Regions from separate parts of the Massilia sp. SYSU DXS3249 genome, predicted to be linked through region 1. Evidence: predicted binding sites of a transcription regulator. Region 1 holds the regulator's gene; the other holds the start of a gene.
What was found. The regulator FNR, encoded in region 1, switches genes on or off when oxygen is low (the NO sensors DNR and NnrR bind a similar motif). The targets are predictions, from matches to a motif close to TTGATNNNNATCAA.

Region 1 (4,209 bases):
GGACCAGGTAGCCGCCCGCATGGACGAGGCGCTGGCGCGCGGCCGTTCCGCCGCCGAACGCAAGCTGATCCCGCCGCGCTTCATCCTCGAGCGCGCCCAGTTCCAGGTCGACACCTTCCTCAAGCCGGCCGCGCCGCAGAACGTGCTGGTGACCTCGCTCGAGCAGCGCACGGCAGAGTTGAAGGACCTGACGCCCGCGGCGCGTACGGCGGCGATCGCGCGCGCGACGAAAATCGTCGAGGACAAGATCCGCCCGGCCTACACCCGCGTGCAAGCCTTCATGGCCGAGCTGCATCCGAAGACCACCGACACGGCCGGCATCTCGCGCCTGCCCGACGGCGCCAAAGCCTATGCCCGCGCGCTCGCCAACTACACCAGCACCACGCTCGGCGCCGAGGAGATCCATGCGATCGGCCTGCGCGAAGTGGCGCGCATCGAAGGCGAGATGGACAAGCACCTGCGCTCGCTCGGCTTCAACGAGGGCAGCATCGAGGCGCGCATGAAGGCGCTCGACGCCACCTTCCAGCCGAAGGTGAAGGATGGAGAGGACCCGCGCCCGGCCATCCTGGCCAAGTACGTCGAGATGGTGAAGGACGCCGAGCGGCGCAGCGCCAGCCTGTTCAACCTGAAGCCGCGAGCCCCGGTCGTCGTGCTGCGCGAGCCGCCGCTGACCGAGGCCTCGGCCGCCGCCCACTACTCGCTGCCGGCGCCGGACGGCAGCCGCCCGGGCGTGTTCTGGGTGCCGATGCGCGGTCCGACCTTCGACATGATCCGCATGCGCAGCCTGTCCTACCACGAGGCGGTACCCGGCCACCACTTCCAGCTGGCGATCCAGCAGGAATTGACCGGCATCCCGAAATACCGCAGCCAGCGCATCTTCAGCGGCGGCAGCGCGCACAGCGAAGGCTGGGCGCTGTACACCGAACGCCTGGCGGTGGAGCAGGGCTGGTACGGGGACGAAAAGACCGGCGACGTGCCGGGCCTCCTGGGCGCGCTCGGGTCGGAACTGTTCCGCGCACGCCGCCTGGTGGTCGACACCGGCCTGCACATGAAGGGCTGGACGCGCCAGCAGGCGGTCGACTACGGCATCAACGTGCAGGAAGTGGACCGCTACGTCGCCTGGCCGGGCCAGGCCACGGCCTACATGATCGGCATGCTGCGCATCCTGGAGCTGCGCGAGAAGGCCAAGGCCGAACTCGGCCCGAAATTCTCGCTGCCGGCCTTCCACGACATGGTCCTCGGCGCCGGTTCCGTGCCGCTCGACGTGCTGGGCCAGCTGGTCGACGGCTGGATCGCGAAGGAGAAGGCGAAGGCCTGAACCGACCGGTAGGGTGGGCACTTGTGCCCACGCGGTACGTACTCTGCGTCCAGGCGACCATGCCGCGGACGCGCAGGCAGCGCGTCCATGCACGTGATGAAACCGCGTGGGCTCGAGAGCCCACCCTACGTCCGCCGCACGATAGAATGGATTCCCGACCACCTCTTTCCGAAGGAGTGCGCTATGGAAACCCAGGAACTCTACCGCGGCCGCCTGATCGACCACATCCAGCTCGTGGTGCGCAACCTCCCTGCGTCGCGCAGGTTTTATACGGCAGTATTCGAAGCGCTGGGCGTGCCGCTGGCGGCTAGCGGCGAGGATTATTTCTGGGCCGACGAACTGTTCGTCTCGACCGCCGACAGCGAGGCCGCGCAGGGCATGCTGACCGGGCGCCACCACCTGGCCTTCCAGGCGGGCAGCCGCGAGATGGTCGATGCTTTCCACAAGGCAGCACTGGCCGCGGGCGGCAAGGACAACGGCGGCCCCGGGGAACGCGCCTACCACCCCGGCTATTACGCTGCCTTCGCGCTCGATCCGGACGGCAACAACATCGAAGCCGTTTACCACGGCGAGGCGCAGCGCAGCGCCCCGGCGGTGCGGGTTACTTTTTAATCCGGAGGGGAGCGCCTAAGAAAACCTCCAGGGCAAGGCGCATCGTCGAAGACAGTACCAGGGTACGGCGAGACGATGCAACGCAGCCATGGAGGTTTTATTAGGCACTCAGCTCATCGGGCTGCACTGGTCGGTGCCGGCCGCAATCGCCTTCAGCTTGGCCGGCTCGAGCAGGCGCACCTCGCGCTTGTCGACTTCGATCCAGCCCTGTTTCTTGAAGCGCGACAGGAGCCGGCTCACGCTCTCGATCGTCAGGCCCAGGTAGTTGCCGATGTCCTCGCGCGACATGCGCAGCCCGAAGCTGGTCGAGGAGTAGCCGCGCGCCGCATAACGTGCGGACAGGTTCACCAGGAACACTGCAAAGCGCTGCTCGGCGCGCATATTGCCCAACAGAAGCATCACGTTCTGCTCGCGCGTGATCTCCTGGCTCATGATCCGGTGAAAATGGCGGAGCAGGGCGGGCACCTGGCCGAACAGGTCTTCCAGGCGTGCGAACGGAATTTCGCAGACTTCGCTGTCTTCCAGCGCCACCGCGTCGCAGTGGTGGCGGTCGCCGCTGATCGCGTCCATGCCGAGCAGCTCGCCGGCCATCTGAAAGCCGGTGATCTGCTGCTCGCCGGCGGCATTGACCTGGTAGGTCTTGAAATGGCCGTAGCGGATCGCGTACAGGCTGCGGAAGGGCTCGCCCATGGCGTACAGGCGCTCGTCGCGCGCGAGGCGGCGGCGGCGGCCGATGATCTGGTCGAGCCGGTTGATGTCGGCGTCGTCGAGCCCCATCGGCAGGCAGAGCTGGTGCATGCTGCAGGCGCTGCAGCTGGCCTTGATCGCGCCGAGACTGATCGGCGCCGTCGCGGGAAGTGGGATGCCTTGGGTCATGTTAGGACGAAGAAACGAGGTAAAAACGTGGCCGGTCCATTATAGACCGCTGAGCCGTCCCCATTCCCGGTTTTTCCGGACAAGGCCGTCCACATGCGCGCTTGCGATGTAAGTACGCAACGGCTCCCTACGCTTCGCACCGCCTTTCGCGAGCATGGACAGCTTGCCAACTGTGCGCACCTTTACCCATGCTAGATTCTCGACAGTTCATCCTCGGGAGTGCTCATGTTCGGCTTATCGGCGTTGGACCTGGCCCGCATCCAGTTCGCGTTCACGATGTCCTTCCACATCCTGTTCCCGGCGGTCACCATCGGCCTGGCAAGCTACCTCGCCGTCCTCGAATTGTCCTGGCTGCGCACCAAGCGCGCGGTGTATGTCGACCTCTACCATTTCTGGCTGAAGATCTTCGCCGTCATGTTCGGCATGGGCGTGGTGTCGGGCATCGTGATGGCCTACCAGATCGGCACCAACTGGGGCGCCATGTCCGAGTTCGCCGGTTCGATCATGGGCCCGGTGCTGGCCTACGAAGTGCTGACCGCCTTCTTCCTGGAGGCGGGCTTCCTCGGCGTAATGCTGTTCGGCTGGACCCGGGTCGGCCCGCACCTGCATTTCGTCGCCACCTGCATGGTCGCGGTCGGCACCCTGATTTCCGCCACCTGGATCCTGGCCGCCAACAGCTGGATGCAGACCCCACAGGGCTATGCCATCGAGGGCGGGCGCATGGTGCCGGCCGACTGGCTGGCGATCGTCTTCAATCCCTCGTTTCCCTACCGCCTGCTGCACATGGTGGCGGCGGCCTACCTCACCACGGCGCTGATCGTCGGCGCGGTCGGGGCCTGGCAACTGCTCAAGGGCAGGGACAACCCGGCGGTGCGCAAGATGCTGTCGATGGCGATGTGGATGATCCTGCTCGCGGCGCCCGTCCAGGCGGTCATCGGCGACTTCCACGGCCTCAACACGCTCGAGCACCAGCCCGCCAAGCTGGCGGCGATGGAAGGACACTGGCAGAACGAGCCCGGCGAGGCGGTGCCGCTGCTGCTGTTCGGGATTCCCGACATGGAGGCCGAGCAGACGCGCTACGCGGTCGGCATCCCGCACCTGGGCAGCCTGATCCTGACCCATACCTGGTCCGGGCAGATTGCCGGCCTGAAGGAATTCGCCCCCGCCGACCGGCCGAACTCCCTGATCGTGTTCTGGAGCTTCCGCCTGATGGTCGGACTGGGCCTGCTGATGATCGCCCTCGGCGCCTGGAGCCTGCTGCTCAGGCGGCGCGGGCGGATCTTCACCAGCCGCGCTTTCCTGCGCGGTGCCTTGTGGATGGGGCCGGCCGGGCTGGTGGCCATCCTCGCCGGCTGGGTCACCACCGAAGTGGGGCGCCAGCCCTGGGTCGTGTACGGCGTGCT
Region 2 (4,209 bases), on a different contig from region 1:
CGGATCGACCTGGGCCGCCTCCACCTTCACGCGCACCTCGGTGTCGAGTCCTTCGATGTTGTTCTGCTGCTGCACGATCTGGCGGCGCAGCGCCTCCTGCTTCGCGAACATCGGCTTGAGCCCGACGAAAAACGCGACGAACACAATGGCGGCCGCGCCGGCCGCAAACAGCAGCACGCGCTCGCGCAGGGTGAGCGCGTCGACGCGGGCGGCCAGCTGGATCAGGCGCTCTTTCATGGCTTCGCCGGCTCCGCGCCGGAGGACAGGCTGAATTCGACATAGGACGTGGCGGCGCCCGGGGCGGCACCCGCAGTACCGGCGGCGGCAGTGATCTGCATGCCGCCGAAGGACTTGCCCTGCAGGACCGGTTCGCGCGTCAGGCGGTTCAGGTAGCCCGGCACCAGCGCCGGGTCGAGCGCGCGCCCGCGCACGCCGATCTCGGCGCCGGCGCCCTGGATGCTCAGGCCGGTCAGCCAGAGGCCGTCCACATGCTGGCGCGCCAGGGCGCGGAAGTACTCGGCATAGCCGCGGGTGTTGCCGAGTTCGCCTCGTTCCAGGACGCCGGAGACCTCGCGCAGCGCGGCCAGCTGGCGCTGGACCTCGGCCAGTTCACTGTCCAGGGCCGGGTCCTTCTGGCGCGGCGCGAACTCCTTGTTGACGGTGGCCAGGCGCGCCTCGGTCTTCCCGAGCTGCTCGGCGCCGGCGTCGGCCTGGGCCTGCAGGGAGGCCACCCGCATGTTCCCGTACAGCTGGAGCGCGGCCACGCCGACCAGCAGCGCACCCAGCGACGCGGCCATGGTGCGCGCCGAAAAGATCTTCTTCTGCTGCAGGAAGACCGGGTTGAACAGGTTGATCTGCTGGCTCACAGCGCCGTCTCCTCGTGGCGCAACGCGGCGCCCAGCGGCACCAGGAACCGCTGCTGCTGCAGCGGGTCGGCCAGCCCGGGGGCGCGCTCGAAGTCGAACAGCGTGGCCAGGTCGAGCGTGTCGACCGGCGTGTAGAGGTTGCTCGACAGGTAGTCGTCCAGGCCCTGCACGCTCGAGGGCGCCAGCACCAGCTTGGCCACGCTGATGAAGGAATACTGGCGCTCGAAATTGTCGAGCGAACGCTGCAGCTCGAGGGTGACGCGGTCGAAGCTGGCATGGCGCCGCTCCAGGTCCTCGTCGAGCAACTGGTCGAGCGAGAGGTCGATACGGCGCGTCAGGTACAGCTCGCCCCGGTAGGACACGGTCAGCAGGCCGCCCTCCTCGCCGAAGGAGAGCATGGCCACGCCGCGTCCCGGCGGCTCGACCAAAGCCGAGATGTTGCGCTGGGCCGTCTCGGGGATGTCGATCACGGCCAGCTCCACCCTCGCCGCCGTGAACAGCTTCTGGCGCGCCTCGATCACGCTGTTGCGCGCGGCGATGGCGAACATCGAATGCTGGGCCCGCACGGCCGCATTGGGGTCGACCGGCAGGTCGAGCACGTCGATGGTGGCATCGTCGACGTGGAAGTCGAGCATGTCCTTCAGGCGCCAGCGCACCGCCGTCTTCAGTTCGTCGGGCGCCACGTTCGGCGCGTCGACCGAGAGGATCTGGTATTCGCCGCCGGCCAGCACGGTGATAGAGCGGTAGGCATGGGCGTGCAGCTCGCGGCCCGCTTTCTCGAGCAGCTCGGCGTAGTTTTTTCCCGGGTAGAACACGGCCTGGCGCACCTGGGGACGAATATCGGGAGAGGTCTGCATGCTGATGACGGCGAGGCCGTCGCGTTGCAGCGCGATGGCGAGCCAGCCTTCTCTTTTCTTTGCTTTTCTAAAAAAACGCATGCGGGCCGTGGTGGAGTGAAGCGGGCTTCGGACAAGGGTCAGGGACGGTCTGACCGTAAAAACTTGATTATATTCAAGATCGCTCAGGAGATCGAAGAAAATCGGCGGCGCCTGCACCGATGGGCCGCCCCTGCAACACCGCAGGTTTAGAAATACATTTCGCGCACGTAGATTACGGGGCTGCGATGGGTGCCGAACGTCACCCGCCCGATCGTGCTCGGCAGCCAGGGCCAGCCGTCGAATTGCAGGGTGACATTGCCGCTGCGCGCGGCGCCGCCGGCCAGCTTGCCTGGTGCGCGCAGCCAGAGGACGCCGGCGCCCCTGGCCAGGCGCACCTGCTGCGGGCTGGACGCCGCCGCCACGTTCGTGTCGCAGGTGGTGCCGGCGCTGGCGAACTTCGGCGAACAGCTCAGGAAGCGCGTCGCCGTGCCGGGGGCGCCGGCGGCATCCGCGTAGGCCGGGTTGGCCAGCCAGCCCGCGGCGCCCGCCCAGTATTCGGCGCGCAGGCCGAGCGCCGTGCGCAGGATGTCGCTGCCGAGCGCGTTCGGCACTTTCAGGCGGCCGTTGAGCGCCAGCACCCCGCCCTCGTCCGACACCTCGCCGGTGCGCAGCGAGCTGATCTCGATATTGCCGCCCAAAACATTTTCGGTGGCGGCGGCGCGCACGAACACGGCGGTCGGCGCCGTCAAATTGGTCGCGCGCGGCTGCAGGTTGCTGTATCCCACGGCCAGCCGGTAGGCGGCGCTGGCCTGCATCACGTTCAGGGTCGTATTCGCCACCGGGTCGAACAGCGCGGTCGTCTTCGTGATCGCGACCTTCGTTTCGCCGGCCTGCGGCACCAGGTTGGACGCGAGCGGCGTGCCGCCGGCCGCGCTCACGGCGCTCAGGGTCACCGTCCTGAACCAGTCGCCGGTGAAATTCTTCAGCCGTTCGTTGTTCGCGTTGTAGGCCTCGACCGTGATGTCGAAGGGCTGCCCGGAATAGACGGCGCCGCGATCGTCGCGCGGGCAGGGGTAGACCCCGGGAAGGTTGGCCGGGCAATCGAAGGGACCGGTGACGATGGTCTTGAAATAGGCCGGATAGAAGCGCCCGACCGCGGCCGTGCTGCCGGGGACCGGCACGCCGAGGTAGAAGTTTTGTTTGCCGGCGTCTGCGGGATCGGCGGCGTCCACCAGGCCGGTTCCGAATCCGATCGCACCGGCTTCGCTCCATGACGCCTCGGTGGCCATGATGCCGCCCTTCCAGGCGCGGGCGCCGGTTTCGAAGAGTTCACCCAGGCTGGCGATGCCGACGCCGGGGAGCGCCGAGCGGCCCAGCGCCAGGCCGGGCCGGAATTTCTCGTTGCCGAAGTTCGGCGCGAATGCCGGCGCAGAGCCCGCCGCGCCGTCCAGCCGCGCGCCGATCTCGACCGTCAACGTCGCGCCGGCCGGTGCGAAGCCGGCGCTGGCAGGCGTGGTATTGCCGGGATTGACGATGTTACCGTAGCGGATGCTCTTGAACTCGATGCGCAGCGGCGCGCTGACAAACGGCTCGGTCGCGGCGGTGCCGCCGCCTTCTCTCAGGCTGAGCCTGACCTGGCCGACGTCGTTATAGACGAAGTCGTATTTGACCGACGCCGTTTTCGCCGGGAAGCTGACGTCGACCGCGTTCGACCAGGCCAGCGGCTGCCCGGCCGCCGCGCAGGCCGGGATGGCCGCGCCCGCGTAGGCGGCGGCTACCGTGCCGGCAACGGGATTGATGCATGCGAGGGCGAACTGCATGGAGCGCGTGGTGGCGGCCGTGTCGCTCGGCGCGGCGGGCGTGCCCTCGCGCGTGGCGGTGATGAAGACCGGCGCGGCGCGCCCGCCCACGACCGCAGCGGTGTAGAGCTTGCAGCCCTGTCCCGCCGCGCCGATCTTGATCCCGGGCGTGCACGCGCTATCGGTGAACAGGTAGGGATCCAAGGTCGCCGGGGTCGGGTCGGTCGATACGGTTCGGTCGATGGCGGTGGCCGTGTCGGACGCGGAATCGTTGGCCGGATTGTCGTCGCCGGTGCCCGCCACCGTCACCGTGCTGGTCTTCTCGCCGGTCGTCTTCACCGCGGCCGTGACCTGCAGGGGCGGTGCGCTCGTTCCCGGCGCAAGCGCACCCCTATAGGTGCAGACCCCGTTCGCACCGTTCGCGCTGCAGGTCCAGCCGCTGCCGCTGCCGGACACATAGGTCATGCCCGCCGGCAGCGTGCTGCTGACGGTAATCGGGCCTGCTTCGGTATAGGGGCCGTTGTTGGTGACGGTGACCGTGTACTCGGCGTTCTGGCCGACCTCGAAGGGCCCCGAACGCGCCAGCGCGACCGACAAGTCCGACACCGGGATGGTCGGCACCACCAGGATTTCCGCATTCAGCAGGACCATGTCCTGCCCGGTGCG

Region 2: ACWCIA_RS01455 (agglutinin biogenesis protein MshI) is a predicted target of FNR. The motif match lies at 1,868-1,881, and genes of this name have one in related genera.

What each region holds. Positions count from the first base shown of each region.
Region 1 covers NZ_JBSIPX010000004.1:17,226-21,434, forward strand. Annotated here, with positions in the region: gene ACWCIA_RS06260 (DUF885 domain-containing protein) at 1-1,318, shown strand, start outside; gene ACWCIA_RS06265 (VOC family protein) at 1,502-1,930, shown strand; gene fnr (fumarate/nitrate reduction transcriptional regulator Fnr) at 2,039-2,806, opposite strand; gene ACWCIA_RS06275 (cytochrome ubiquinol oxidase subunit I) at 3,032-4,209, shown strand, end outside.
Region 2 covers NZ_JBSIPX010000001.1:318,832-323,040, reverse strand. Annotated here, with positions in the region: gene ACWCIA_RS01465 (hypothetical protein) at 1-237, opposite strand, end outside; gene ACWCIA_RS01460 (PilN domain-containing protein) at 234-866, opposite strand; gene ACWCIA_RS01455 (agglutinin biogenesis protein MshI) at 863-1,804, opposite strand; gene ACWCIA_RS01450 (DUF6701 domain-containing protein) at 1,951-4,209, opposite strand, start outside.